One region of the Peribacillus sp. NPDC096379 genome, then DNA from elsewhere that is predicted to be linked to it. Evidence: riboswitches for the same ligand, from Rfam matches in the RefSeq annotation. Region 1 holds a riboswitch; each other region holds the start of a gene.

Evidence for each region. Region 1 has a riboswitch for S-adenosylmethionine ahead of ACIQZI_RS09685 (methionine biosynthesis PLP-dependent protein). Riboswitches for the same ligand answer to the same signal wherever they lie in the genome.
Region 2: it holds a riboswitch for S-adenosylmethionine, as region 1 does, so the genes downstream of both, ACIQZI_RS13375 (bifunctional homocysteine S-methyltransferase/methylenetetrahydrofolate reductase) here and ACIQZI_RS09685 (methionine biosynthesis PLP-dependent protein) in region 1, are expected to answer to the same signal.
Region 3: it holds a riboswitch for S-adenosylmethionine, as region 1 does, so the genes downstream of both, ACIQZI_RS00460 (methionine ABC transporter ATP-binding protein) here and ACIQZI_RS09685 (methionine biosynthesis PLP-dependent protein) in region 1, are expected to answer to the same signal.
Region 4: it holds a riboswitch for S-adenosylmethionine, as region 1 does, so the genes downstream of both, ACIQZI_RS00210 (homoserine dehydrogenase) here and ACIQZI_RS09685 (methionine biosynthesis PLP-dependent protein) in region 1, are expected to answer to the same signal.

Annotation. Positions count from the first base shown of each region.
Region 1 is NZ_JBIWFD010000002.1:128,955-136,741, forward strand. It holds gene ACIQZI_RS09675 (LTA synthase family protein) at 1-395, shown strand, start outside; gene metC (cystathionine beta-lyase) at 519-1,691, opposite strand; gene ACIQZI_RS09685 (methionine biosynthesis PLP-dependent protein) at 1,688-2,800, opposite strand; SAM riboswitch class I at 3,008-3,119, opposite strand; gene ACIQZI_RS09690 (hypothetical protein) at 3,348-3,806, shown strand; gene ACIQZI_RS09695 (patatin-like phospholipase family protein) at 4,575-5,531, opposite strand; gene ACIQZI_RS09700 (hypothetical protein) at 6,305-6,814, shown strand; gene ACIQZI_RS09705 (hypothetical protein) at 7,266-7,481, shown strand; RNA gene ffs (signal recognition particle sRNA large type) at 7,778-7,787, opposite strand, start outside.
Region 2 is NZ_JBIWFD010000002.1:864,797-872,583, reverse strand. It holds gene metH (methionine synthase) at 1-3,119, opposite strand, end outside; gene ACIQZI_RS13375 (bifunctional homocysteine S-methyltransferase/methylenetetrahydrofolate reductase) at 3,112-4,962, opposite strand; SAM riboswitch class I at 5,438-5,537, opposite strand; gene metE (5-methyltetrahydropteroyltriglutamate--homocysteine S-methyltransferase) at 5,717-7,787, opposite strand, start outside.
Region 3 is NZ_JBIWFD010000001.1:74,756-82,542, reverse strand. It holds gene ACIQZI_RS00475 (M20 family metallopeptidase) at 1-418, opposite strand, end outside; gene ACIQZI_RS00470 (MetQ/NlpA family ABC transporter substrate-binding protein) at 502-1,365, opposite strand; gene ACIQZI_RS00465 (methionine ABC transporter permease) at 1,381-2,031, opposite strand; gene ACIQZI_RS00460 (methionine ABC transporter ATP-binding protein) at 2,045-3,064, opposite strand; SAM riboswitch class I at 3,192-3,303, opposite strand; gene ACIQZI_RS00455 (undecaprenyl-diphosphatase) at 3,805-4,392, opposite strand; gene tatC (twin-arginine translocase subunit TatC) at 4,709-5,419, opposite strand; gene ACIQZI_RS00445 (LCP family protein) at 6,349-7,347, opposite strand; gene ACIQZI_RS00440 (helix-turn-helix domain-containing protein) at 7,485-7,787, opposite strand, start outside.
Region 4 is NZ_JBIWFD010000001.1:22,836-30,622, reverse strand. It holds gene ACIQZI_RS00235 (CotH kinase family protein) at 1-329, opposite strand, end outside; gene ACIQZI_RS00230 (hypothetical protein) at 496-741, shown strand; gene ACIQZI_RS00225 (malate:quinone oxidoreductase) at 1,064-2,566, opposite strand; gene ACIQZI_RS00220 (GNAT family N-acetyltransferase) at 2,808-3,359, opposite strand; gene ACIQZI_RS00215 (YjdJ family protein) at 3,521-3,991, opposite strand; gene ACIQZI_RS00210 (homoserine dehydrogenase) at 4,710-5,918, opposite strand; SAM riboswitch class I at 6,154-6,259, opposite strand; gene ACIQZI_RS00205 (DUF2584 domain-containing protein) at 6,451-6,693, opposite strand; gene ACIQZI_RS00200 (alpha/beta hydrolase family protein) at 6,717-7,523, opposite strand.

The DNA.
Region 1 (7,787 bases):
ATGCGTATTCGCCAATTAATCATATTCATTACCGCCAAGTACCAGTGATTATCCATATCCCTGGTGAGGGCGGGGAGACTATTTCTGTTCCAGGCGGAGAAATCGACATCCGGCCAACACTTTTACATTTATTGGGCATGAAAGCAGAAGACACCATATCGTTCGGTCACAACTTATTCACAAGGAAAGCAAGCCATCCCGTGATTTTCAGAGATGGTGGTTTCGTGAATGATACGTATATTTTCCAAGATGGGGTTTGCTATAATAAATCATCGGGAGAACAGTTAGATAATACTGCCTGTGAACCATATCAAAAAACTGTTCATGATGAATTAGGATTGTCAGATGAGATAATATTTGGAGACTTATTGCGATTTAAGGGAATAAAAGATTAAAAATGAGGTTGTTTGAAAAAGGTTCTGACTCCACACTCTATACACCGTTTATTGTGTCATTTATACGTGAAATAAACAATCTATAGTAGCTGTGGGAGTCAGAACCCTTGCGTTTTAATCATATTAAACAGTAAGAACTAGTTTACTTTTTTCCAAGGCATTCGTGAAATCTTTAATCAAATCATCTGGGTTTTCAAGGCCTGCTGATAGACGAAGCAGGCTTTTTGTAATGCCACGTTTTTCACGTTCTTCATCAGACATTGCTGCATGTGACATCTTCGCTGGATAAGATAAAATCGTTTCAACAGCACCAAGGCTTACAGCAAAAACTGGTAGAGTAACATTAGAAACAAAGGAGCGTAGAACATCTTCATTTTCTAATTCAAAAGAAAATACTGCGCCAGCTGACTTCGCTTGTTGCTGTTGCAAAGCAAATTGTGGATGGCTGTTAAGTCCTGGATAATGAACTTTTTTTACAAGTGGATGTGATTCCAAGAATGCAGCGATTTTTTGAGCAGATTGTACAGAATGCTCCATTCGGACATGCAATGTTTTCAGGCCGCGCATCACAAGCCATGCATCCTGAACACCGAGAACGGCTCCGAATGAATTTTGCAGAAATCCAAGTTTTTCTGCTAATTCTGGATCACGTACGACGGCAAGACCGGCCACGACATCGCTATGTCCGGATAGGAATTTAGTCGCGCTATGAAGGACAATATCTGCTCCCAATGTTAGTGGCTTTTGTAGTGCTGGTGTTAAAAATGTATTATCAACATATGTTAACGCACCAATTTCTTTCGCAATACAACAGATCCCATGAATATCTGACACCTTCAAAAGAGGGTTAGAAGGTGTTTCTATATAAATGGCTTTCGTATTAGGTTGAATGGCTGACTTCACACTTTCTAAGTCCGTCATATCAACAAAGCTATGTTCAATATTGAAGCGGGAAAGTACTTGTGTGACCATCCGAAATGTTCCACCATATACGTCTTCAGATACAATCACATGATCACCCGCTGACAGGAGCATGAAGGCAGTAGAAATTGCCGCCATTCCTGATGCGAAGGCAAATCCATTTGTACCTTCTTCAAGTCCAGCAATAATCTCTTCCAACGCTTCGCGAGTTGGATTCGCGCTTCTGCTATAATCATATTTCCCAAACTGGTCACAATCAAATTGATGGAAAGTGGAAGCATGTTGAATCGGCACGCTTACTGCCCCGTTTGTTGCATCATATTTATAGTTATTATGTAGAAGTAATGTTTCAAAGCTGAAATGATCTGCTGTCATGCTGATACCTCCTCTTTTATTTTAGCAAATGCTTGTTCTAGGTCTTGGATGATATCTTCCGCTGCTTCAATTCCTACAGAGAATCGGAGCAGCCGATTACAAATACCGTTTGCGATTCTTATTTCTTCCGGGATGTCCCCATGTGTTTGTGTGGCAGGGTAGGTAATAAAGCTTTCGGTCCCGCCAAGACTTTCAGCAAATGAGACAAGGTTTAAGCTTTGTAAAAATGAATTCACATATTGTTCATCGCTTACTCGGAAAGAAAGCATTCCTCCTTTTCCCGGATAGAGAACATCTGTAATGGATTCATGGCTAGAAAGATAATCTGCAAGTTTCCGTGCGTTTTCTTGATGTCTTTCCATTCGTAAAGCAAGTGTCTTCATTCCACGCATTAACAACCATGAATCGAATGGACTTAGTACCGCACCTGCACTATTATGGTGATGTGCTAGAGCTTCAGACAGATCTTTCCCTTTAGATATAATGAGTCCAGCAAGCACATCATTATGTCCGCCTAAATACTTCGTCGCACTATGAATTACAATATCGGCACCGCTTGCAATCGGTTTTTGAAGAAGAGGCGTATAGAACGTATTATCGACGATTAATAGGACTCCGTATTGTTTGGCTATGGCTGACACCGCATCAATATCCGTTTCCTGCATAAGCGGGTTTGTAGGTGTTTCTAGAAAAATCGCTTTTGTTTGAGGGGTAATACTGTTTTCAATCTCATTTACATTACTTGTGTCAACATATGTACATGTTAACCCCCATTTTTTAAAATCTTTCTCGAGCAAACGGTAAGTACCGCCGTATAAATCACGGCTGACAATCCATTCATCTCCAGATTGGAAAAGGGAAAGGACTGTGAAAATGGCAGCCATTCCAGAGCTACAAGCAAAACCTTGATCGCCACCTTCAAGTTTAGCTATCGCTTGTTCAAGTAGCTGACGAGTTGGGTTCCCTGACCGAGAATAATCATATCCAGTTGATTGACCAATTCCATCATGGCGATAAGCAGTTGAGAAATATACAGGAGGACTTACTGCACCAGTTGCAGTTTCACTTCGATTCCCTAATTGAGCTAGTTGTGTATCAATTTTCATTATCGTTCACGGCTCCCTTTTTTAGAATATAAAAACATCAATGAGCGTCTGTTCTAAAGTTCAGGCGATGAAAAAAGTTCAGGTTCTAAAAATTGTATCACCTTATGAAGGTGGCGGTGCGTAGCTGATTTTGCGAAGCTCTGCCCCTTTTCCATAGAAAAAAGTCTTCTATAAGAAGAAGACTTTAGAATCGCATAAGTATGCAGTCTCTTCTTATCTACCAAGCCAAATAGCTTGATGGAATTAGCACCTTGGCAATATTTTACGATTGCTGGTTGCTGAGGCGTCACAGGGCCAGTCCCTCGACCTCTCTTGATAAGAAAAATTGATTATTAAGTTAATTAAGAATTTACTATACTTTCTCTTTATTGTCAATTAAAAGCATATTATTATTTACACCACTAAAAATGGAATTAATTTGTAATTAATGTATTAAATATGTTACTTGATATAAAGAAATTGAAGAATCAATACGTTCAGTAATAAACAATATAAAAAATCAATTAAGTGACGTTTGTTAGTTTATCTGAATATAATGCCTACATAGGGAGTGAGGATATTGAATAAGGCCTGTGAATTTGATACAAATAAAAAAGTAATCCACTCCTTTCAACGTAGTATCGAAATTACTTCAGCAATCCTATTATTAACCGGGCAAATTACAATCATTGGCGTGTTTGTAAGACCAGGCAGATTTAGTCTTTCGTTAGGTGGTCCTCTTTTTGGAGGGCATCGTTTAGAAGGGAAGGACCACTCGCAAGAAGGAAACCTTTTTATCGATATACTGGACATCATTATAGCTATATTATTAATCAACGATGTAATACATGTGACTGGCACATTTGTGTCGTCTGGTGATTTTTCAATTAATGTTTCAGGTCCTATTTTCGGTTATCCTGAAGTTCTTCCGGCACTGCCAATTGAAGATTATAACTTTTTTAATAAAATAGTAACGCAGCATTATATCGTTCCACCAGAATTATTAACTAATATAAAAGGGAATGAGTAAAATGTCATTAACAGATATACCTACAGTAAAAACTTCTAGAAACAATACATTTTTAATAGCGCTCCCCATTATCATTTTCATATTTTTCTTCACTCAGCAAAAGTCCACAGATGTCTAAATTTCTAAAAAGGAAGGATCTTAAACCTAAAACCTAGAAAAGATGGGGTTAGAAACTTTAAGTCATCCTTACTGCTAATTGACAATAAAGTCCTTTAAAAAATAAGAAAGTTGTTTAATTCTTATTAAGCTAAAGGGGGGCGTTAGTCTAACAAAACATGTACTTATGTTATGTTCCTCCACAATTGGGCGTGATTGTTGAGCAACACAGGTAGAACATGACCAAACCTTTTTATAAAAATCTTATACTTGGTTAGAAAGATTAACTCCATTTTGATCAATCTTTATTCAAAATGGAGTTTTTTGTGTTTGTTGATAAATCAGGGTTTGTGATTTTATTTTAATTAAGCTTTATTAAAATGCTACATACACTATACTGTTGCTTTGTAATAAAATTTGATGATTTATATTAAAGATTGATAATTTGTAAAAAAGTTTGATTAAAATCACATTACCCCTTTAGTTTTTCTTAAAGATTTTTTGGATATTTATGTTAAAATAACAATTAAGATTGTGAAAAAATGTACTTAAACTAACGGGGCAGGTTAGTTGAAGAAGAACTGAATGAATAAATAAAAACAGCCAGTTTGGCTGTTTTTTATAAAAAATCCAAATGCTTGCAAAAAAATAATCAGATTTATGGAAGTTATATTAATTCCAGTTTTTCTCTATAAATTGAACTGCAGGTTGTAAATTTGTTTTGTTAGCAATTGAAATGAGAGCGGGGACCACAGAAGGGTCCGTTTTGGAGAAATTAGGGATCCGTGGATTTAACCGAAAAAAACGATTTCCTAGAAGCTGAGAACTGACCATGGATTCATAGTAACCGGATCCACTAGCGACAATCTGAAGAAATGGCAGTAAAGGTTCATTGGGCGATCGGTCCAAAAGAACTCCCCAATTTGGGGGAAGGTTCTTCATATTTTCGGGGCGTATGTTATCTGCACTAACCATCCCCCACCCCTCTGTATCTCTTCTTAATTGAGTCGGCTCTTCACCTGTTCCAATGGATAATACCGCAATTTGATCCAGCGGCTGTTTGGCTTTCCCCACTGCAAACGCGATACTGGCTGTACTGGGGTTAGTTGCTACTGTATACCCATCCACATAGTTCTGATAGGCTCTTTGCGTCGCGGGAGCCCCACTGCTCCGTAGTATTACATCACTCGCTTTCTCATTAAAATAGGGAGAGTCAGGAAAGTTGTGGAATAACACAGGAGTCCAACGATTCAGCTCCGGTGAGAATAAATGAAATGCAGGGACAACAATTCGTCTTTTTAAGTTTTTGAGGAGAAGATCTGGTGGAAAAAATGTTTGAACTGCTTTAATGAAACTAGAGTATGGTAATTGTTGGTTAAAAACAGGTCCGCCTGGTCGGGAAACGCTGAATGCCGGCAGGATTTTATCCTTAAAAAACTGGAATGTCTCCTTCGGCGATCTTCCACTTGCTAACGCAAGGGCAGTGAATGAACCGATTGAATTTCCCGAAAAAACATTGGTTCGACTAATTAATTTTGGATTTTGCTGAGCCAGTCTGTTCAAAAGTTGTAAACTTAAAGCACCTAAGGTACCGCCTCCATCAAAGGACATGATCCGATATTTTGTCAAAGTTGATTTCTCCTTTCTAATCTGATCACAAGTATCATTCAGTATATGTTTATTTCATGTCTTGTATGGGTATGAATACCACTTTTACCTGAAATCCTTCAGGAGCCGCCGGATTATGTAGGTAAACATCCAAGGAAAGACTCCATCAAGTATATAAAAGAATACTACGACGAGGATAGATGAGACTACGTTTGAGTAGCAGTACGGGCAAGCCAAACGGGAATTTATTATGCACGTACTTTGTTTGTAATGGGTTATGAGAAAATCAGAAAGTACAACTAAAAAAAGCTTGAAAGAAAATTAAAAAAACATAGCGGTAGAGTACGGCTTCCTAGCATGCAAGATTTTAGCGGGGGTGACAATCCCGATTTCCAACGAGGACGACAGCTGCCTATTCCGTTCTCAAACAGGTTATTTTGCAACCTTGTGCACAAAAGGTTATTGATTATTATTATTATTAAATATCGTGTGGCCCTTCAAGATGGAGGTGGCTTTTTCTAACAACAAGATTGTGAAGAATTACACTTCAACTAAAGGGTAGCTTTACTTGAATAAAGAGTAAAGCCTTTTTCTTATTGAAGTAACGAGGCAGGTTAGTTGTACAACAATAATATTAAATAAAGGATTTTAAACGAGAAATGGGAATAGTCTGAAAAATGCCTATTCGTTGAAACTTTAAAGCATTTCAAACGTATTACATTTAAAAAGGGAGTGGAGTTATGCCAAAAAATAATAACAAAGTAAAATCCTTTTTTATATGTTTAATGTTGATAATGTCAGGGTTCTTAATAGCTGCTTGCTCTCAAAAAGAAGAGGAAGATCAGCAAAAGACAGCAATTAAAAAAGTTCTTGAGCATCAATTTACTGGTCCAGATGAGGAGTTTATGGAGCTATTATGGAATCCTAAATATAGAACTGTTGTGAATAATAAAGAAGAGAACCAAGAGTTAGATAAGTATGAAGCAGAGGTATACGGACCTTACTTTACAGAATCTGGGCTTGATTCCTTCATAGCTGCATTTGGTGGTACTCAATACCCAACTTATGCTTACTATAATGGCTATAAGTTAAGTCTTAAGAATATCACGATTGAGCAAAGCGAGAATATTTCATATCGTTATACCTTCATAGCAAAGGTCGGTTATCAGAAAAATGAGGATGAAGAAAAAACTACAAATGTAGAAGGTGAAGTCATCTTCTCTTCAAAAGAAGAAGGAAAAATCGAGGGATTTCAATACGTGAATGACAATGGCTTATCGGATATTTTAAGAACGAGAAATTGACCAATTTAACAAGCAAACACAAAAAGGACCTAATTTGGTCCTTTTTTATGATTATAATAACAACAATATTGTTTAACATAGCCATTCAAAAAAGAAGTTTGTGAAAAAACGTACTTAAACTAAAGGGGTGCTTTAGTGAAAGAAGAATTTGCATAAAACACCTCTTTTTTATGCGGCTACCATGCTTCTTCAGAAGCCGAAAATATTGATTCATCAACAATGTATAAAATCATGTATAAACCATACTAAAAATGTATAGAGTATTCATGTGATACTTTAAGGCCTTGTTCAACTAAAGGGCCAGATTGTGGAATAACACTGTGTGGTAAAAAAATTTACAAATGCTTATTAATCCCTCCTCGTAAATTTGTCCCTATTGGACAAAATATGTTACGGGACAGTGCTGCTAAAACAATAGCACTTCCCTATAAAAAACGAGGGAGTGAAATAGATGGCTGATATCAACAAACGCAAACGTGACGATAACGATACTGGCAAGGCAGTAGGAACTGGTGTAGGTGCTTTTACTGGGGATACCATGGCTTCTGCTCTTGATCCATTTGGTTCAGTTGCAGTTGCAGGTGCTGTTTCTGGCGGAGCGCTGGACAACAAGGCGGGGAAAGGTCCCGTTGATGACGACAATCATGGCTCCAAAACAGGAGATTAGAATTAAGTAAAGTCATCCTTTAACCGAAGGGTTATGGTATGCAGTGGACTTCCTAATTGGGAGTCCTTTTAGAGGAACTTCTTATGTTTGCAAATTACAAACTTGCTTTATCTATCGATAAAATCCGGTAGAAATGAGTAAAGTATTTGAAAGTACTTATCTTCAACTAACGGGCGCAATTGTGGAGCAACACAAGCAGAAAATGGTCAAATTTTATTTTAAAGCTAAAATAATGAATCCTATCACAAATAAAAGTGTCCTACCCTAGGACACTTTCTATCATCATTTATGTAACACCGTACCCTG
Region 2 (7,787 bases), 740 kb from region 1:
AAAAAGTCACCCTCTTGCTTCCATTTTTCTGCCCATTTTCTAATTCCCTTGCCTGCCGAAACAAGAAAGAAGCCGACATAATCCATTTCACCTGACGAAACAGGTTTTACATAATCGGCAAGACATAAATAAGGGCTACTGTCCTGACGAGGAAAATCGAATTCTTCCAAAATTTCATTGTGGTTGTCAGGATTATATACTTTGACCTTATTTCCTTCGCTTTGAGCAGGGAAGAACTGATAAATTCCATTTAAACCGTACTCATGGTCCGACTTTAAGAAAGTGATTAATTCATCTACAAGTTCATTCAGTTCAATCGCCCGCTCATCACCCTTTCTTACCAGTTCAGCTACTTTTCCTTTCAAACCAAGATGGTGACCAATCAACATTTGCCGATTTATGTATGGCTGAACAACATCTATCGGATAATCCTTCAATATATGACGGATTTGATCAAGTGGCTTCTTGACAGGAACAACAGATAACGGTTTTACTTCTACCTTTTTTCGTTCCGGTTTTTCCATCGTAGCCACGATCGCCGCATTGACCCTTGCTGTCTCCCGTTTTTCACTTAATTCTCTCAGATACTCTATTTTTTTATGATCGTCATGTAAAATATTTGCGACAGCAAGCCCATCCATTGCATCTTTTGAGTATAAAACAGGGCCATCGTATTCTGGCGAAATTTTAAAATCTGTAAATTTACGTGATAATGCGGCACCCCCTACTAGAATGGGAATATCGATGCCTGTTTGTTTTAAATCCTGCGCCGTGAGAACCATTTGCTGGGCTGATTTTACAAGCAGGCCTGAAAGTCCAATAACTGTCGGGTTATGCTTGCGAACCTCTTCAATAATTTGTTGTGACGATACTTTTATCCCAAGATCAATCACTTCATAGCCGTTATTGGAAAGAATAATGTCCACTAAGTTCTTGCCAATATCATGCACATCCCCTTTGACAGTCGCTAGTAGCACTTTTCCTTTTTTTGCACTGTCTTCTTCATTTTCCATTAGCGGTTCAAGATATGTAACCGCCGCTTTCATAGCTTCTGCGCTTTGTAAAACTTCAGCAACGATGAGCTGATTGTCATTAAATAGACGTCCTACTTCCCCCATGCCATCCATTAGCGGTCCATTGATAATCTCAAGCGGTGCATCCCCACGATCAAGCGCCTTATTGAGATCAGTAATTAAACCTTCTTTCGTTCCCTCAATTATATAATTGGCCAATCGTTCATCTAGAGGTAAGATGGCCGCATTTTCTTTTTTCTCCGCCTTTTTACCACGATAAAATTCTGTGAAAGTAGCTAATGATTCTGATGATGTATCGAACAAAAGAGCTTCAGCCAATTTGATCTCTTCTTCCGGTATCGAAGCAAAACGTTCTAGTTTTTCCGTATTGACAATTGCGTAATCCAGCCCCGCCTTCGTGCAGTGATAAAGGAAAACGGCATTAAGTATTTCTCTTCCCCTTGGTGGGAGACCGAATGAAACGTTAGATATCCCAAGAATCAGCAAACAATCCGGAAATGTTTCTTTGATTGCCTGAATTCCTTTCACCGTTTCAAGGGCTGAGCCGATATATTGCTCATCGCCTGTCCCAACTGGAAAAACAAGTGGGTCGAAAATCAAATCACTTTCTGACAAACCATATTTATTGACAAGTAAATCAACAGAACGCTTGGCGATTTCAAGCTTTCTTTCCGCTGTAACCGCCATCCCTTCTTCATCGATTGTACCCACCACGACGGCAGCACCATATTGATGGATAAGTGGCACAATCTTTTCAAATCGTTCTTCTCCATCCTCCAGGTTAATGGAGTTTATGATTGACTTCCCTTGCGATCTTTTTAACGCTTCCTCCAAGACAGCTTCATCCGTCGTATCGATCACAAGTGGTACTTTGATTTTTTTTACCACTTCAGTAACAAACTCTTTTATATTCCCTAATTCATCGTCATCAGGATCAGCCAGACAAATATCAATAACATGAGCTCCTTTTTTCACTTGAGCTCGAGCAATTTCTGCCGCTTGTTCAAATTTCTTTTCTCTAATCAATTCCTTGAACTTACGCGATCCGATAACATTTGTTCGTTCTCCGACAAATAATGGACGCATGGAATCATCATAGATAAGAGGTTCGATTCCTGATACTGCATGACCGTGTGTATGAGTTTCAATTATTCGTGGCTCAATCAATTCAAGTACTTTTACCAATTCAACAATATGCTCAGGTGTCGTTCCGCAGCAACCACCAATAATGTTAACCCATCCTTTTTCTGCAAACTGTTTCATTTTTTCTGCTAAAGAATTCGGCGATTCATGATAATGCCCTTCCTCATCTGGGAGTCCCGCATTAGGGTAACAACTAACTGCTCTATTTGATAAATTCGCCAGTGTTCTGATATGGTCAATCATGAATTCTGGTCCAGTCGCACAATTCAATCCGACTGCAAGTGGATTCATATGTTCACATGAAAGATAAAATGCTTCTATCGACTGACCGGCAAGTGTCGTTCCCATCGGTTCAATTGTGCCAGAAATCATGATCGGGATTTCCCGTCCGTATTTGACAAACGCCCCTTTGATTCCAGAAAAGGCTGCCTTTACATTTAACATATCCTGACATGTTTCAACTAAAAGTAAATCTACCCCTCCATCAAGAAGACCTAACGCTTGTTCTTCATAAGAAGCGGTCAATGCTTCAAATGTCGTTCCACCAGTTACAGACAAAGTTTTTGTCGTTGGTCCCATAGCTCCTGCCACGAATCTAGGCCATTCTTTACTCGAATATTTTTCACAGGCCGCCTTAGCAATCTCGGCAGATTCTTTGTTTAGTTTATATGCCAGATAACTTATATCATACTCATCAAGCACGATACTTGTTGCACCAAATGTATTTGTTTCGATGATGTCTGCACCAGCTGCCAAATATTTTTCATGAATGGAACGAATGACATCGGGTTGGGTAATCGTTAAATATTCGTTACAACCTTCATATTGCTCACCACCAAAATCCTCAGCGGTTAAATCCTCAGCTTGTAACATGGTCCCCATCGCGCCATCTAATAATAAAATTTTTCTTTTCATTTGTTCCTGAATTAACCGTTTACTCATATGCTCCCACCTCCGAAGTATGCCTACTATCTACTTTTCTGATATGTTGCGTTAATTCTGCCGTCATTTCATAGTATAAAAACGGGGTAATTAAATAGATGCCCTTAAATTTATCCATTGCAGCATCCACCAATTCCTTGGCAATGGCTATCCCTTCATTTTTGGCTTTATTTGGATCATTGCCTGCAGATGCCATCGCTCTGCGGACTTCTTCTGGCAAGTTGATACCAGGCACTTCGTTATGGATAAATTCCGCATTCCTTGAACTTGTTAATGGCATAATACCAAGAAAGATAGGTGTATCTAAATGTTGCGTTGCTTCGTATACATCTTCAATTTGTTTGACGGAATAAATCGGTTGCGTCAAGAAGGAGTCAGCTCCACAGGCAATCTTCTTTTCAACCCGCTTAACTGCTTTATCGAGATATTTGACATTTGGATTAAAAGCAGCAGCAACTTTGAAATTCGTTTTTTGACCTAGACTTTGCCCTGAATAAGAAAGTCCTTCATTAAATTGTTTGATAAGACTAATTAAATCTAATGATGATAAATCATATACAGATGTCGCACCTGGAAAATCACCAATTTTAGATGGATCACCTGTTACGACTAAAATCTCATTTAGATCAAGCGTTTGCAGCCCCAACAAGTGCGATTGTAGACCTATTAAATTACGGTCACGGCATGTTATATGAAGAAGCGGCTTTATTTCATGCTGTGTTTTCAAAAGTGTACCTAATGCCACATTGGAAATTCGCGGTGAGGCGAGCGAATTATCAGCCATTGTAACGGAATCTACCCCCGCTTTCCTTAAGGCAACGGCACCATTCATAAAGGCTTCAATCCCTAATTTTTTCGGCGGATCCAATTCTACTAAAATCGTTCTTTCCACTTTCGCTTTTTCATGGAATGCTAGCCCTTCATCAGAATTTCCCACTTCGATAATCTCAATTTCCCTTACTTTAATTTCCTTTTCTAGAACAGGCGCTAACAATCTTACCGCATTTTTTATTGCTTCAATATGGATAGGCATCGTGCCACAACAGCCACCGATAATGGATGCCCCCTGCTCTCTGAGCTCTAGTGCTGATGAAGCGAAATATTCAGGTACTGCATCATATACAAGTCTTCCATCGACATAATCTGGTAAACTAGCATTCGGAAAAACGGCAAGTGCCGCTTGTTTTGGTAACGAAACGGATTCCAATGCGCGAATCATATGATGCGGACCAAGTCGACAGTTGATGCCGACTACATCTGTTCCCAACTGCTCTAATCTTTGAAAAGCCTCGTTTAACGACATCCCGTTTTGTAAATTTCCAAGTTCATGTAATGAGACATTTGAGATAATTGGCAAATCCGTTTCTTGCCGTGCAATCTGAAGAACGGTCTCTAATTCCTCCAAATCGTAAAATGTCTCAAGCAATAGTCCATCTGGTGCCTCAAGTAGGAGACTATATAATTGTTCTCGGAAAATACGTTTGATTTCCTCTAAGCTTAAATCTGATTTACGTATACTCCTTAATGCACCTATCGTACCGAATACAAATGCGTTCCCTTGTACAGCGACCTTTTTAGCAATCGCAATGCCTTTACGATTAATTTGACTTACTTGATCTTCCAATCCATACCTCTTTAATTTATGAAAATTAGCTCCATATGTATTCGATTGGATAATATCTGCTCCCGCATTCAAATATGCCTGATGAATTGTTTCAATTTGATTGGGATTCGTGATATTCAATTCTTCGTAACAAAGATCAATGCCGTGGGAATACAATAATGTCCCCATTGCTCCTTCTCCAACTAATATTCTGTTCTTCAATTCTTGACGAAAATCCATAAATCCCTCCTTTCTGAGGGCGTCCTAAAGAGATCTAACCTTAACTCCCTATACACGGTTTATTGTGTGATATACACATAATTTTAACGATATATTGAAGTTCTGTGGTGTGACGCTCTCGTTTTAGGATACTCTCACTAATTTCGTTGTTATATAAGAAAAAAACAACATGTTGATGAAGGAATTATCGAAACATTCTCTCCATCTATCAAACATTCACTTACTCGCTTTAGCATATGCCGGTTACTGAGGTTTTTTCGGGACAATCCCTTCGCACATCTCGAGAAGTATTGATTTTAAAAAAACAAAATTATCTAGCTATAAATTTACTCATTTAATACTGATGTCATATCACGAATATTCCATTAATTTTAAAATCATCCTCCTTCTTTAGTTTTTACCGCTATTTCGCGTGTTAAAATAAAAAACCTCTTCTTAAGATCAGAAGAGGTTTTTGCACCATGGCTATTCACTCTTCCTATCTTCAAGCTTTTCGCTTCTGGAATTAGCACAGTACAAAAAAGTCTGTTGCTGAGGTATCAAAGGGCCAGTCCCTCCACCTCTCTGGATAAGAAAGTTACATATTTAGTTTTAATTAACTATTACTCTATAGCTGTGATTAACAAATGTCAAGAAATAATTTGGTGAAAATTCCGAATAAAACGATTATTCATTCGTTTGATAAGTCGCTATTAAGGCCTAAGCATTTTCTCTTAAGCATTCACCATATTTCCTACACCTTTTATTATCCTTCTTATACATTCAGTGTTTGTTTTACTTCAAGCTTTTCACGATAAAGCTTTGTTGCTTCTACCATTAATTTTAATGCCACGACTGTTTCTTCAATACCGCGCGTTTTTAAACCACAGTCAGGGTTAACCCAGAATAAACGGTAATCTAAGACTTGCAGGGCACGTTCTATATTTTGTGATAACTCTTCCAATGTTGGTACACGCGGGCTATGAATATCATAAACGCCAAGACCAATCCCCTTATGATACAAATGTTCTTCAAATGAGCGAATTAATTCACCATGACTTCTTGACGTTTCAATCGAGATGACATCTGCATCAAGTGCATCAATGGCTTCAATAATATCTTCAAAGTTCGCATAACACATATGAGTATGAATTTGTGTTTCTTCCTTCACAGACGATGTTGATAATTTAAAAGCATCAACCGCTACTTTTAAATAGGTTTCAGTTTTTTCTGTTTTCAACGGCAATCCTTCTCTTAAGGCTGGTTCATCGACCTGAATCATACCGATACCGCTTGCTTCTAAAGCTTCGACTTCCTGTCGGATTGCCAATGCCAATTGACTTAAGACATCTTTACGACTTATGTCATCACGCACAAATGACCAATTTAAAATGGTCACAGGGCCTGTTAACATGCCTTTTACAGGTTTTGTGGTCAAGTTTTGCGCATAAACCGTTTCTTTTACTGTCATTGGTTTTGTTAAGACGACATCACCAAAAATAACTGGTGGTCTAACACAACGTGAACCATATGATTGCACCCAGCCATACGTTGTAATCGCAATACCTGCTAATTTTTCACCAAAGAACTCAACCATATCTGTCCGTTCAAATTCACCATGAACGAGTACATCTAAACCAAGTTCTTCTTGAATATCAATCCACTTTTTAATTTCTTCTTTAATGTATTGCTCATACTGTTCGTTTGATAGTTCCCCTTTTCGCCATTTCAAACGTTGCTTTCGTACCACTTTCGTTTGCGGGAAACTACCGATTGTTGTCGTTGGAAGTAATGGTAAATCCCATCGTTTATCATGCAATGCTTTTCGTTCGCTTGCATCTACGCGAGTTATTGAATAATGAGATAAATTTACTAATGTATCTTGCACTTCTCTCACGTTTCGGAACGATGAATGATTTAATAATCTAACTGCTTGGTCACATTTGTCAAGCTCTTCAACAGTTAGTTCATGTTTTGCAAATTTCGTTAACAAGACCACTTCATCCAGTTTTTCATCTGCAAAAGATAGTGCATTTTTAACAATGGCCTCTAAGCTTTGTTCACTTTTCACTGTCACAGGAACATGAAGTAAGCTACAAGATGGTTGAATTATGAGACGATTATCGTCAACTATACTTGTTAATGTTCCGATGAGTTTTGCTTTCTCTTGTAAATTGGCTTTCCAGACATTTCGGCCGTCAATGACTCCTGCTGCCAAAACCTTATCTTTCGGGAAACCAATTGCTTGTAATTGAGCAATATTCATGTTTTCGTCGTGAACAAAATCGAGACCAATTCCTGCAACTGGTAATTGAACGATGGCTTGATAATGTTCGATACTTTCATAATACGTTTGTAGAATGATTTTTACGTTTGGGACGGACTTTTTAAAAGCTGTGTACACTTCATTAACATCACGTAAAATTTCACGATCAATCTGCTTTACTAAAAGTGGTTCATCAATTTGTATCCACTCAGCACCCGCTTCTTCTAATTGTTGCAATACTTCGACGTAAAGTGGAATAAGCGCTTGTAACAATTCCTTGCGTTTTTGATCATCGTATCCTTTTGACAATGCCAAAAAAGTGATCGGCCCGAGGATGACAGGCTTCCCATTTATCCCTAATTTTTCTTTTGCTTCTTTATATAATTTCAATGGCCAGTTTTCTACTAAAACCGGTTGTGCATCTTCTAACTCGGGCACGATATAGTGATAGTTTGTATTGAACCATTTTGTCATTTCTGATGCTACTTTACCTTTACTGCCTCTGGCAATTTCAAAATAGGTTTGAAGTGAAAGTTGCTTTCCTTCTGTTTTAAATCGTGTTGGGATGAGCCCAAACATA
Region 3 (7,787 bases), on a different contig from region 1:
TTCCATTTGGCCCACCTTCCTCGGCAGGGGTGCCAAATACAATCACTTCCCCACCTGTTTCTTCGAGAACCTTTGCAAGTGAAATTCCAGCTGCTACACTTGTTGTGCCAATGATATTGTGACCGCAAGCATGACCTAGCCCTGGCAATGCATCATACTCAGCTAGAAAAGCAATTACCGGACCTTCTTTGGCAGATTTTTTTCTCGCAATAAAACCTGTCTCATGACCAGCAATATCGCGCTCCACATCGAAGCCCGCTTTAATAAGTAAAGCTGTAAGCGTATTAGAAGCAAAATATTCTTGGTTGCCGATTTCCGGATTTGCATGAATTTTTTGACTTGCTTCAACATACGTATTTGCATGTAGTACAAGATCTTCTTCAATGATTTGCAAGTGAACTTCCTTAACAATAGTCATCGTTTCTTGCCTCCTTCTAATTAGAAAGAAGCCAGACAAAGTTTCGTTATCCCTATCTGGCTTCGACTTTATTTTGTATCAATTTATTTAGCAGCAGGTTTCGTCCATGCATCTTTATAATTGACTAGCTCGTCTACTGAAACGTATGCCGGAATCTGGCTTCCTTTAAACGTATCATCTATGAATTGTTCTACCTTTTTAGATTGATAAAGCTCAACTAATTTCTGTAATTCCGGACGATCTGCATCCCCTTTTTTCACAGCAATAATATTAATATATGGTTTAGCTGTAGCATTTTCATGGAATAAAGAATCCTCTAATTTCAAGCCTGCCTCCACGGCAAAGTTATTATTAATAACAGACGCATCCACATCATCTAAGAATCGCGGTGTATTGCCAGCAGCCACTGCTTCAAACTTTAAGTTCTTCGGATTGGTTGCAATTTTATTTAATGCACCGTTTCCATCAAAATCCTCAACTAACGTAATCAAACCCGCTTCTTGTAAAAGTAATAAGGCACGTCCAAAGTTCGTTCCTTCATTTGGTACAGCAATTGTTGCACCTTCTGGCAGTTCCTCAAGCTTCTTATATTCTTTTGAATACAACCCCATTGGAGCAATAACTGTCGCACCGATTGCTTCTAAATCCAACTTTTGCTTTTTAATAGTTTCGTCAAAATAAGAAACCGTTTGAAAGGAATTGGCATCAATCTCCCCTTCTGCTAATGCTAGATTCGGCTGGATATAATCATTAAATTTAACGAGCTCGATCTTCAACCCTTCTTCTTTAGCGATATCAACGATATAATCCCATGTTCGTGTATCCCCGCTACTAACACCAACTTTCACTGTTTTTTCGCCGTCTGCACTGCCTTTTACATCGTTTTTTCCACATGCTGACAAAACAGCAAGCGTTAGAATTAAGATCGCTATTAATAATTTTTTCATTTTTTATTCCCCCAATTATCTTCTTCTGATTTTTTTGGACACGATATTTCCAGTTGATTGCAGTAATTGAACGATAACCACAAGCGCAAAAACCGTAACAATCATCGTCATCGTATCGAACCTTTGATACCCATAACTTAAAGCAAGGTCACCAACTCCACCCGCTCCAACCGCACCAGCCATCGCTGAAGCACCGACAAGACCGATTGTTGCTGTTGTAAACGTAAGGACCAATGAGCTAAGTCCTTCTGGAATTAAAAAGCGAAAAATAATTTGCCATGTCGTCGCTCCCATTGCTTCTGCCGCTTCGATAATTCCTTTGTCTACTTCCAAAAGGGAATTTTCCACTAGTCGCGCAATATAAGGCGCCGCATAAAATATCAAGGGGACAATCGCTGCATTTGTCCCAATTGCCGTACCGACTACGAATCTAGTAAACGGAATCAGAGCAACTAGTAAAATAATGAACGGTATAGACCTTAATATATTAATAACTGGGTTCAATACATTGAATACCCACTTATTCTCCAATATATGACCATTCCTAGTTATGACGAGTAAGATTCCCAGTGGAAGTCCTATCACAACTGAAAATAAGAGAGAGAAGGCAACCATATAAAGCGTATCACCAAATCCAGTTAACAGTTGATCTGCCGTAATTTCCATGCCCCATAATGTGTTATTCATGTACACTTACCTCCTGCACGAGAATATTTTCGGCTTGAATATAATCGTATGCCTTCTTAATCTCGCTTTCTTCTCCTGTCACTTCCATAATCAAATTACCAAACGGCGTTTCCTGGATTTCCGAAATATTTGCCGATAAAACATTTAAATCGATATCAAATTTTTTTGCAATTGTTGATAATAATGGTTTGCTTGAATTCACCCCAATAAAATTAATTTTCCAGATAACCGGATTTCCTTCCGACTGTTTTTTAAAACTCTGCGGAATTTCGTCATGAATCACTGTTCGGACAAAGTTTTGGGCAATCTCTGTTTGCGGCTTAGCAAATACGTCAAACACAGAACCTTGCTCAACAATTCTGCCACCTTCCATGACTGCCACTTTATTACAAATTTCGCGAATGACCGACATTTCATGGGTAATCAGCAAGATCGTGATGTTGTATTCCCGATTTACTTTCTTTAACAGTTGCAAAACAGCACTTGTCGTTTGTGGATCGAGCGCTGATGTCGCTTCATCGCATAGGAGAATCGAAGGATTGGTTGCTAGGGCACGTGCAATACCGATTCGCTGCTTTTGCCCGCCAGACAATTGCTCTGGATAATTTTTGGCTTTTCCCAAAAGGCCGACGAATTCCAATAATTCATTTACCCGGGTATGAATTTCTTTTGCAGGGGTACCCGATAAGATCAGCGGCATCGCAACATTATCAAAAACCGTCTTCGAATTAAGCAAATTAAAATGTTGGAAAATCATCCCGATTTTCTTCTTCTCCGCTCGTAAATCTTTCGGCTTTAACGAAGTCAATGCTTTGCCATTTACCAAAATTCGCCCTTCTGACGGACGCTCTAGTAAATTGACTAATCGGATCAGCGTACTTTTACCAGCACCACTGTAGCCGACAACACCGAAAATATCGCCTTTCTCAACGACTAAATCGATCCCTTTCAAAGCTTCAACGGTTTGTTTCTTCGATTCATACATCTTTTTCACATTTTGAAATTCAATCATCTGCTCTCCCCCATGTTGTTCCTATTATAAGTTGTAACACGAAAAAGCCTCTTCCATCATTAGACAGAAGAGGCTTACTTAGACAAATAAAAGATTACACTTCTATGAATTATCTAGCAAAGGCTTCTTCTTATCTATCAAACTTTCGTCCGTTGGAATTAGCACAGTATTTTTACAAAAGTAAAAACCTGTTGCCGAGGTATCATAGGGCCAAGTCCCTCCACATCTCTTGATAAGAATTTATCCATATATAATTTTATTTTCTATACTATATAACTTAATATTTAAAATGTCAATTAAATTCTAAAAAATCTGTGTGTTATGACTATGAAGTTACCCCATAGTGAAAGGGTCTGACCACATTTACTATAACCGTTTATCTCTGACATATTAAACGAGGTATAGAATTTGAGGGCAGACCCTTTTTAGATAATCTTGTCTTAATGTAGTTTTAAAAAAAAGAATCGTTAGTTCGGCAATCTCCTATCTAATCCAATACAAAATATTGCTTATGAAAACAAGCCCCCTGCCTCCAAGCATCAGGGATACTTGATTCGCAACCAAGCAAGACAATTAGATTTTTCAAACACTAAGGAACTTACTTCACCTTTTTGTCGATCGTATATAAAATGAGTTAAGCAAAACGAGTTTTTTCATTTTGATCAAAATTTATTACAAAGATTCCAGATCATTCCGGACACCCTCTAGAGACTGCTATACCTAACACATCATTAGAAGTTTTATGTTCGAGAAGATTTAGATTTATCAGACCTACTTCTTTTGTTAAAAATCGAGTCATAGATAGAAATAATCCAGTTTACAATTGGATCGAACAATCTTGGTAATTTTACAATCACATACGAGACAACAATTGCCACTATTAAACTGCCTACTACGTCAAACGGATAATGAAGCCCCGCCCAAATGCGGGAAAAGCCAGTTAATAGGGCTAAAATAAATAGAGGGATACCAATTTTTTTATACCGATACCACATAGCAATTGCAATCGTAAAAGCGCCTGTTGAATGATCACTAGGAAAAGAAGAGTCCGCAGCATGAGGAATCAAAGTCTGGACGTGATGTGTGACAAATGGACGCGGCTCATAGTATATCTGAGCAATAAGAACATTTACAACTAACGCAATAACTCCTGTTCCACCGGCATATAATACTGCCCGTTTCATAGGTTTTCCACCAAAGATCCATAGAACCAAAAGTACCAAAGCCAAAATGTAAATCGCTTTATTTGTTATAAAGACCATAAGAGTATCCAATGCATAACTATGACCCGATAAATTATGGATGCTTTTAAATAATTCGTAATTCATACAATCATCTCTTTCTTTGATTTCCTTAAATAGGTGGAAACTGTTTTATATAAATAGGGGCGGACAGTTTATTTATGGGATCACGGTCCCACGCCCCCGTTACACCACAGAGTATAAGTCCATATTGTTTGAACGGCCGGTGAAGAAGGTCGAGACATTATAGTGCTACGTTAGGTAAGTTATAAAAATATTGTAGGAAATATAATTGGGAAAGGAGCACTAGCTCTTTCGCAGTCCATAATATAAACAATAGCTTTCCTAATTTGATGAGAAATCTATATGAATTACACATACCGATAGTCATTTACCTTCTAGATTATATGGATTTTCCTTTCATATCGATATCTCTTTGCCTCTTTCTTCTTCTATTGAAAACAACTTTTGATAGGATAATACTAATTTCATATATGAGAATTAAAGGTACAGCTACAGAAATATGAGAAATAAACTCAGGCGGTGAGATCATAGAAGCAATAATCACCAAAATGAAATAAGCATATTTTCTTAACTTTGTTAAGCTATGTGGGTTAAGAACACCAATTGATGTTAAAAACATCATGACGAGAGGTAATTCGAAAGCAATCCCAAATGGCAAAGTGGTTTTTATTAAAAAGTCAAAGTATTTTTCAGCTGTAAAAGAAGGAACCATCATATCCTTACCTAAGTTTATAAGAAAATTCAAAAGGTTAGGAAACACGAAATAATAGCCGAACCCTAATCCAGCAATAAAAAGGATGAATAATCCCGGTATATACGCAAGAGTTACTCGTCTTTCTTGCGGCTGTAAACCAGGCTTTACAAACATCCATAATTGGTAAGCGACAATTGGAGTGGTCCCAGCAAAAGCGAAAACACAAGCAATATGGAAGAAAATCCACATAATATCGCCTGGTCCTAAAATAAGTAACGGATCATCGAAACTCCCCATAAAAAATAAATATATTTTTTTCACAAAAAAAAGCCCTATTATCAAAAACACTAAGAATGATAAAGCAGAAATAATGATCCTTCTTCGCAACTCCTCCAAATGTTCAATTACATTAAGGGTTTTATCATCCAAAATAAAGTGCCACGCCTTTCTGAAGCCACCATATAAAGTATCTTATAAGCGGTCAAATAGTTTATTGAACTGCTTTATCTCCTACATAAATAGGAATTTTGTTAATGATTAATTATCCTTTATGAGATGCGTGAAAAATAACATGTGCGAATTTCTCTCAACTTTCAAAATCAAGAGTTTCCCATCATAAAAGTCCTAACTTACTTATGGAATCAAGTGTTCAAGTCGGAATTTAGTCTTTATGAACTCCTTGGTTAGTAACTAGTAACAGAATGACTTATTGAATTGATTTTTTCATGTTCTTCGTATACACCTGTTCCATCGTCAACTTCTAATTCAGCATCCTTAAAGGTGCCAGGTGCTTATTATGTGCAATTTTCTACCTTTCCATTTCGGGTTTACTTTGTTTTTTCGCTAAAACAGTATTCTCTTGTTTTTCACTCAACTCTAACTGTTTCACGTGCTTGTAATCGATTGAAAATGTTAGATTTACTAATCTTGAGTTTTCCTTGGTAGAAGAAATTTGAATATTAGTGGATTTTTCGTGCATTGTATACGCAATCATTGAATTTGTTTTTTTTACCTATTCATGTTCACTACTGACAATCCCATTTACCATCAATTTTCTTGCTCTTCACAACACCGTAAAAATATGTATATTCTTAACCTTTTTCTGACCTTACTGGGTTAATCATCTTTTTCACAGGCAACTAGGCGTTGAACTATTAAGATCTTTATTGTCTTCGCCAACACAAGGACGCCATCTAAGTCAAGTCTAGACACCTATATTCGTTAAAAAAAGAATCTTAAATGGAATTCTCTTTTTGCCACTTCAACAATTTTCATTGAGTAACCCATATTATTCCTTGAAATACAAAAGTCTGACCCATGATTCCTTAGCGAACTAACGCAATGAAATCAGACAAACTTACCACTCTATTCTTTTTTTCTTGACTAGTGGGCCTTTCATTGTCCTGTGACAAAAACGCTTTTAAAGCTTGTTTGTTTTTCTCATAATCAATTTTTAGGACGGATCCTACGTTCACCCGTTCATTAACATAAGAATCTTTAATAGGTATTCTTAAGCTTTCCATTTGTTTAGATTTCCCTGCAATCAAACCTTTCCCGATTGCAAAAATGGTTCCTATATCTACATTTGTATCAATGTACGGATCCGCAACTCCAAGTATCTTTGGCAGGTTCACAACACTTTGCATAGAGGCAGCCTGTTCCTTAATCTTAGACAACGCTTCTTGTTGCCTTTCCACTCGCCCAAAATCACTTAAGCGATCTTGACGAAAACGAACATATCCTAGCAATTCCTTACCATGCAAAATTTGTTTACCTGGATGTAATGTCATTCCAATTCCATAAGACATTTCATATGGAATCTCAACCTCTATCCCGTCAGGTGCGATAATATCTACAATTTTCGAAAAGCCGTTAAAATCAACAACAGCATAGTAATTAATATCAACATCAAAATTTTGCTTAATCGTTTGTCTTACAAGTTCTGGTCCGCCAAACGCAAAAGCGGCATTCATTTTTTGCTTGCCGTGATTTGGAATATCAACATACGTGTCTCTCATTATAGATGCGATTTTCAAACTATGAGATTTTTGATTATAATGAGCAATCATTAACGCATCAGAACGTGCTTGTTCATCACCTCTAGCGTCAGATCCTATTAACAGAATATTAATTTCACCAAATTGAGGCTCCTTCCCTTGAAACGGATCAAACATTGTTCCATCATTCTTATACATCCCATCGCTCGCCTCAGATAATCCTTTATTATACTGATAAACACAATAAAAGATCACGATGATTAATAGCGAAATCAACAGGAAAAGGTTTCTTTTCCATTTATTTTTAGTCCTATTTCTTTTCTTCATATATAAAATCACCATTCACTTAAATTAAATCTTTTACCTAAAAATGTTGTTTAAAATTAACCTTTTTAGTAGATTCAGGTTATTTTTCAAACTAAATTGTTAGAACTGCATGTTAAACAAATTAGATATGTTACGCCTCATTTTTTTATCGATAGTGCATTTGTTACAAGTTGTACAGCGATTGCGTCGTCTAAATAGCCAATCGGAAATATATAATCCGGAATAACATCTACGGACAAAATGAAATATAGAAGTGCACTTCCAATTATGACGAGTTCACCCGGAGTCCCCTTCATCCTGCTGAATTTCTCATACATATTCTTCAAATGATTAATAAACGGACCTATGCTCCCAACTTTCTGAAGCTTCTCTTCAAAGCTATTAAGAATCGTTTCTTTCCCTTCTTCCGTTTGTGTATATTGTTCATAATTAGCTAATTT
Region 4 (7,787 bases), on a different contig from region 1:
ACATGCTTACAATCAGGAGAAACACTCCCAATATTTCGAAAAAAATCAAAGGATAACTTGTTTCGAATTAATGAGGGATCGCGATATTCAGCATTTAGGTGAACTTCGCGCCCTTTAAATTCTTCATTATATGTTCCAAAGTCGATTCTATACGATTTCTTTGGGAAATTACGTATGTGATCTCCTCGATAAGTAATACCAATATCGTATGGAGTGTTGTCTACTACTAGTCTGGCAGGATGAGACTCCTCATCCCAAACGTTATCTTCCAGTTCTTCAAGGTGCCTAGATTCAATAAAAATACTGATTGTAGGAATATTATGTTGCATAACATCATACCTTCTTTTTTACATTCCATCTTATGAGGAAGGGAGTACATTTGATAATAAAATAAAATACATAAAATAGAACAAAGACATAGGACAAATAAAATAAGATTTCATAATATACACTACCTTATATTTTAAGGAGTTTTAGCGAAAGGTGGTTTTATAAATGGGAAGAGCCGAAATTTTAGAATTAATTGAACAAGCAGAAAAAACAGGACTGGATGAATTCTTAACTCGAAATCCAGTAGCAAAAGGTACCGGCACTGGTAGTACTGGCACTGGTGGCACTGGCAAAGGTGGCACTGGCAAAGGTGGCACTGGCAAAAGTGGCACTGGCAAAGGTGGCACTGGCAAAAGTGGCACTGGCAAAGGTGGCACTGGCAAAGGAAAAGGGAAGGGGAAAGGGAAATAAGGGTAAAGATAACCTTACCCCAGCTGTCGAGAAATTCACGGCAGCTGTTTTTTTATTTGCTTAAAATCTATACTTTTATAGCCTTAGTATTACGAATATCATAGAAAACTCGCCCTTACTCTTGGTACGGGTCACTGTAGACTCTAACTGCGAATCTAAAAAAAGAACCTTAAATCCATAGATTTCAAAGGTTCTGTGTTTTATTTCCGATGATATTCTATTATTTTATCTCTGTTTTTCAATCATTGCCTTTTCAATCTCTTCATCGATGAAAATGTTGCTTATACTTGTTCATGTAACATCTTTATTTCTACATCCAAAGTTAACTATAGACTAGCTCTTTTTCGCGTAGGCCAAGCGCTTCTGCTGTTGATGTATGAATTTCATGCAAAAGCTCTGGATTCTCCATTAGTGACACACCATAAGAAGGAATCATTTCTTTGATTTTTTGTTCCCACTCATGCATATGTTGCGGGAAGCATTTATTCATTACCTCAAGCATAACGTGAACAGCAGTAGAAGCACCTGGAGAAGCTCCTAGTAATGCTGCAATTGAGCCATCGGCTGCAGTAATAACTTCGGTACCGAATTGAAGCGTTCCTTTGCCGCCTTCAACAGTATCTTTGATCACTTGTACACGTTGGCCCGCTACTACTAAATCCCAATCCTCAGATCTTGCGGTCGGGATAAACTCTCGTAACTCTTCCATGCGCTGTTCTTTCGATAACATCACTTGCTGGATCAAGTATTTTGTCAATGCCATCTCTTTTGCGCCTGCTGCCAACATAGTTAAGAGATTATTCGGTTTTATGGAAGTTACTAAATCGAACATTGAACCTGTTTTTAAAAACTTTGGTGAGAAGCCGGCAAATGGTCCAAATAGCAACGATTTTTTATTGTCGATAAAACGTGTATCAAGATGCGGAACAGACATTGGTGGAGCGCCAACTTTAGCTTTTCCGTATACTTTTGCATGGTGTTTGGCAACAACTTCTGGATTATTACACGCCATGAAAATTCCGCTTACTGGGAATCCGCCAATATGTTTCCCTTCAGGAATACCAGACTTTTGCAGTAAATGCAGACTTCCTCCCCCGCCTCCGATAAAGACGAATTTTGCAGTATGGCGTTCGACGCTACCACTATCAACATTACGTACTTTTACTTCCCATAGGCCATCACTCGTACGTTTCATATTATCAACACTATGTTTAAATTTGATATCGACGTTTTTAGTCTTTAAGTGGTCAAACAACATGTGCGTTAAAGCACCAAAGTTGACATCCGTTCCAGAGTTGATTTTTGTTGCCGCTATCGCTTCATTCGATGGACGGTCTTGCATAATTAGCGGAATCCATTCCATCAGTTTTGCTGGATCATCAGAAAACTCCATCCCTTGGAAAAGAGGATTGTTTGACAGCGCTTCAAAACGATTCTTTAAGAAAGTTACATTTTTATCTCCTTGTACCATACTCATATGGGGCAATGGCATGATAAAGTCCTGCGGATTTTTTATCAGCTTGCTGTTTACAAGATAAGACCAAAACTGCATGGAAACCTGAAATTGTTCATTAATTTTTATGGCTTTACTAATATCTACAGATCCGTCCGGTTTTTCAACCGTGTAGTTAAGCTCGCACAATGCCGCATGCCCCGTTCCCGCATTATTCCATTCGTTAGAGCTTTCCTCTCCTGCATTTTCTAGCTTCTCAAACACTTTAATTTCCCATTCCGGTACTAATTCTTTCAAGAATGTCCCTAAAGTCGCACTCATGATTCCGGCGCCAATTAAAATGACGTCTGTTTTAGTTTCACTACTGCTCATTTTTATCAACCTTTTCCCCTAAAATTAGCCTAGAAGATGTAAGCGCCACACCAAGCTAAGACGCGAACTAGCCACACATCTTTTCTGCCTCAATTATTATCATATATAGTGTATCATAATTATTTTTATTATATGATAATTTAAAATTATTTAAAAGATCGCAAAAAGTGAGAAGTCCGTTTACAAGGTCTAGGAAACATATATAAACTACAGCCTTAACCCAGTCACATTCTAACAGTATTTAAAAGTCTTGCTTTAACAATGAATACATATATAAATCATAAAATTTACCGCAAGCAAACTCATAATTTCTCAATAACCCTTCTCTAATAAAGCCTTGCTTTTCTGCTAACTTTTGTGACGGTGTATTAGGCGGTTCAATTAACGCTTCTATCCTTTGCAATTTCAAATGTTCGAATCCGTACCTTATTACAGCTTCCAACGCCTCACTTGCTATTCCTTTCCCCCAATAACTTTTACTTAACTCATAGCCAATTTCAGTTCGATAATGTTGGGAGATCATGTTAAGAAAGCCACAACTACCAATCACCTCATCTTCCTCTTTTAAAGTAATTCCCCATCTTATTCCAGTCTTTTCATTTAATATCGATTGATACCATGATATCTCGCTTAAGGCATCGCTTATTGTTTTAAAAGGTTCTAAACCATAATATTTCATTACTTCTTTATCAGACATATATTTCAAGATACTGTTGGCGTCGCCTTTTTCAACTTTTCTTAATACTAATCTATTAGTTTCAAGTACCGGAAAGATTTCAATATCTTTGGTCATAATAAGTCACCCCCTATATAATTCTTCAGTTCATTTTTTATCGTTTTCTAGTAAATAAGCTTTTTTTAATAAACTACTGCGTTAACATAATAAGAAAAGGCGATCACAAAGACAGCCACGTTTTTAAAGCACTCCTTTTGTTCCATAAAAAATAAGAGTTCCTATATTTTTTTAGTCTTATAATTAAAAATTCTAAGCAATGCAATAACAATTAATAAAATGCCAATGAAGAGAAAACTATTGAAAAAAATTTTCAAACCAATTGTTGGAGATTTTGATATAAAACTACTTAATCCCAAGTACAAAACCCCAATACACGATAGGATATATGAAAATATTTTATCTTTACGTCTGAGAAAAATATACGCCAAAAGGATGATAAGATATGTACCACCAAGTAGCATAAGCAAAGGAAATGTAGGCACAAATTTAGCTGCATATACAAAATAGTCAATTGGCAAAATATCATTTACGTTTTCCACTGGCCCATTCTTCATCTGAGAAAAAATCGCTGTATATTTCCATTCCCAAGTGTCTTCTAATATTCCACTCCCTTCATACAAAGTAGCCCCAGTTGAAAATATTAAAAGCATTAAAGCAAAACCAAGTTGGAGAATAATCCTAAAAGACATTTTCTTCACCTCGAATCTATTTCTTGTTTTTCCGTCATTATACTTTTAAGCAAAATTATATGAATAGTGATAGTGTACTATTGCAAGCTCTAAAACTGTTTTTTCATCAAGACCACTAATTAAGCCAAAAGTGTAAGGCGTTATTTTATAATCCTCAAGAAGGTATTTTAACTCATCTCTTAGGTCTCCATTTTATTAAATTCTCCCGAAAATATATGGTTATATGTCAATGTTTCAATACCAATTGTTTGAATTCCTTCTTAAAGTAACCTGCCCCGTTAGTGCAATAAAAAAGGGATTGCCGCAGCACCCCTGATTTTCAACTCTTGCACCCGTTAGTTAAAGAAATCATACCCTTACTTATTTTCTCAAATATACGACACTGTCGCTTCTTTCTACTTGAAATCTTAAATCATTCTTAACATTAAGCATATTATTACCATATTTAAATGATATACCATATCCATTATTCTCAGGATACCCATATAAATAGCAGACCACTTTTCCATCTTTTAATTGCTTCTTCTGTACCCACATTTAGTTTCATTTTAAAGCCTCCCTGTTCTTTTGCTTTAAAATCATTTCCTTTACTTCTATAGTCTTCTTCATACAGATAGGTAAGGATTTGGGTTATCACTTCTTGTTTGTACGACTTTCACTACCTATAGCGTTCCAGCTAATTCAATTCTACGGATGTTGCTTTTTTAACAAGATTGACTCAAGAACTAACAAGCGTATTTTCAGTTAATACTTTCCCAAGAACTTGATAAAAATAAGTATTTGGCCATTGAATATCACAAATTTCCTCCCAAGATGCTTCGACAATGAGAACATTTGGATTAGGTCTGTCAATGATTTGAATATGAGAAGGAATATTTTCTACAGCCGCATCTCCTGCCATTGCCCAATAAATCTTGGATACCTTCACACTTAATCCATTTTGTTCATCTAAGAAAATAGGCGAAAAACTATGTTTATTTATATACACTAAATCTTCGATAATGGCACTTGCGGTTGGAAGCATTCCCGCTCCAGGCCCTTGGAGGCTAATGTTGCCTACAATATCTCCATCAATGGAGACTGCATTTTGCACGCCTTCGATTTGATAAAATGGATGTGTTTCATTGACCAGTACAGGTTTGACTGAGCATACGATCCCTTTTTCTGTCTTTTCCATAGAAGCTACATGTTTAAATCGATACCCCAATGCTGAAAAAAGCTCAATTTGCTCAGGTGTGATTGATTGAATCCCTTGTCGAATCGATTCCTCCCAATTCGGGTTCTCTCCAAAAGCTAGCTCACTTAAAATCACTGCTTTGTAAAAGGCATCATATCCTTCAATATCATTTGTTGGATCAGCTTCTGCATAACCTTTTTCTTGTGCTAGTTTTAACGCTGTTTCAAATGGACAGCCGTCTTCTCGCATCTTTGTCAAAATAAAATTCGAAGTCCCATTAAGAATCCCTTGCACTTTTTGGATATTATTTACGTTTAACAATTGTCGTAGAGTTTGGATAATCGGAATTCCTCCTGCGACTGTTGCCTCAAATCCTAAAGTAACCCCTTTTTCCTTGGCTATCTGTTTTAATTGAGTTCCATGATAAGCAAACATTTCTTTGTTTGCTGTTATAACATGACATCCTCTGTTCATCGCTTGCTGCAAGTACGTAAAGCTAGGCTCTTGACCAACGATCGCATCAATGACAACATCTAGCTGCTCAAGTGTAATAATCTTGTTAAAATCATCGGTTAACAGAACATCAGAATCTAGTGTATGATGTTTTTCTATATTTTTAACAAGTATGGCAACCACTTTTACCTCTTTCCTAAAAATACGCTTAAGCTTTTCCTGATGTGTTTGAATCGTTTTATAAACACCCTTCCCCACTGTACCGTAACCTAATAATGCAATATGTAAAGCTGTCATGTATATCTCCCCCTTGTCCTATTTATCGATGACTTTAATTGAACATAAAACATTAATGAGCGTCTGCTCTAAACCCTACGATGAAAAAGGTTCAGGTTCTAAAAACTGCATCACCTTATGAAGGTGGGTAGCTGCGCTGATTTTGCGAAGCCCCGCCCCTTTTCCACAGAAAAAACTCCCCACTGCATATGGACAGAAGGGGAGTTTGAATGTTTATATTCAAGATTTATCCACCTTCTTATCTACGGAATGGTTACCATTCCTCTGAATTTGGCACCGGGCATGATATGCTGGTTGCCGAGGCTTCGCAGGGTCAGTCCCTCCGCCTCTCTTGATAAGAAAAGTTAAAATTATTAAACTATTTATAATAATATAATACTTTAAATATTTATCGTCAATAGCGTAAAATGAAACTTCAGAAAAAACAATGAATATGAAAAGGGTGAAATCAGCGCAATTTCACCCTCTATATGTACTGTTCATGACATTAATTGTATTCTAAACGGAATCCGTTACTCTAAAGCCTACTTGTTTAATTGGTTGAATTCAATGACACCAACTGATAGGTGATTTCAGTTTGGTTGTTTGTCCAAGAAACTTTTTGAATGATGGCTATCCCATTCGTTTCACTTTCGATCGTTTTGCGAACTTCAATTGGAATATCGATTGGGTATAGGCGATAGCCGTCTTTCGTTAAACGGAAAAGATTTTCTTCCTCTCTGCTTTCACGGCCTTTTGTCACGATCATCGTGTTTAACTCCATTGGCATTCCCAAAGCATAAACCTCCCTTCCTTTACTTACTTTTTAGCACATTGCTTTCTCGTTTGGTTTTTCATCCACTGTGTTAGATCACAAACGACTTTTCGGTTGATATTCGGCGGGAAATAGTGGGTAAATTCGTCAAAATACCAACTCCAAACAGGCTTGTCTTTTTCCTTCAATGTTTTCTCCAGCCTGTAGGCGTGTTCAATCGACACGTTATTGTCTTTTTCACCGTGAATAATCAGAACTGGTGCAACTAGTTCATCTACTGCAAACAGTGGTGTGCGGTATTTATATTCGTTTGGAACTTTACTCGGCGTACCACCAATAACACGTTTCATCATGCGACGTAGGTCTACACGTTCCACATAAGTTAGAAACATATCAGACACTCCGCCCCATGTGACAACGGAGGCAGCTGATTTACAATAAATTGCCGTCCAAAGGGCCATAATTCCTCCTCGTGAAAACCCGAAAATATGAATATTCTCAGGTTTCACACGTTTGTGCTGTTCGAGTAATATAAAGCCACTGATCCCATCAGCACGGTCTTCGCCTGCAAAATCTTCATCCCCTTCTCCGCCTTGATTCCCCCGATAATACGGTGCAAACACAATGAAGCCTTCTGCTGCAAATTGCACAATACGACTCGGGCGTACTTTGCCGACATTTTTAATGCCTCCTCGTAAATATAAGAAACCATCATACATTTGATCATCATCTGGCTCAGCAAGAAGTCCCTTCACCTTCAAGCCTTGTGAAAGATACGTTACGATAAACAGACGAATATTCGGATGCGGTGATGGAAACCGCTGCTTCGTTATTATTATGCCATCCTCCATCATACATCCCCCTTTCATAAAACTCATTTTCCTTTATTGTAAATCAACTCCCCCATTTTATCCTGCATTAACGGGTAGTATATAGACTTTTTTAAGAGATAGTAAGGCAACCCACCTCCTTTTTATAGAAACAGGAAAAATATTAGTTGAGATTAACTGTCGGTAAAAGCCCGATTGGTGTGATACAGTGAAACTTACCGATGCGTAAGTAAAGGTTTAGTTCCACAACATGAGGAGCAAACAGACCAAGACATGAGGACGTGG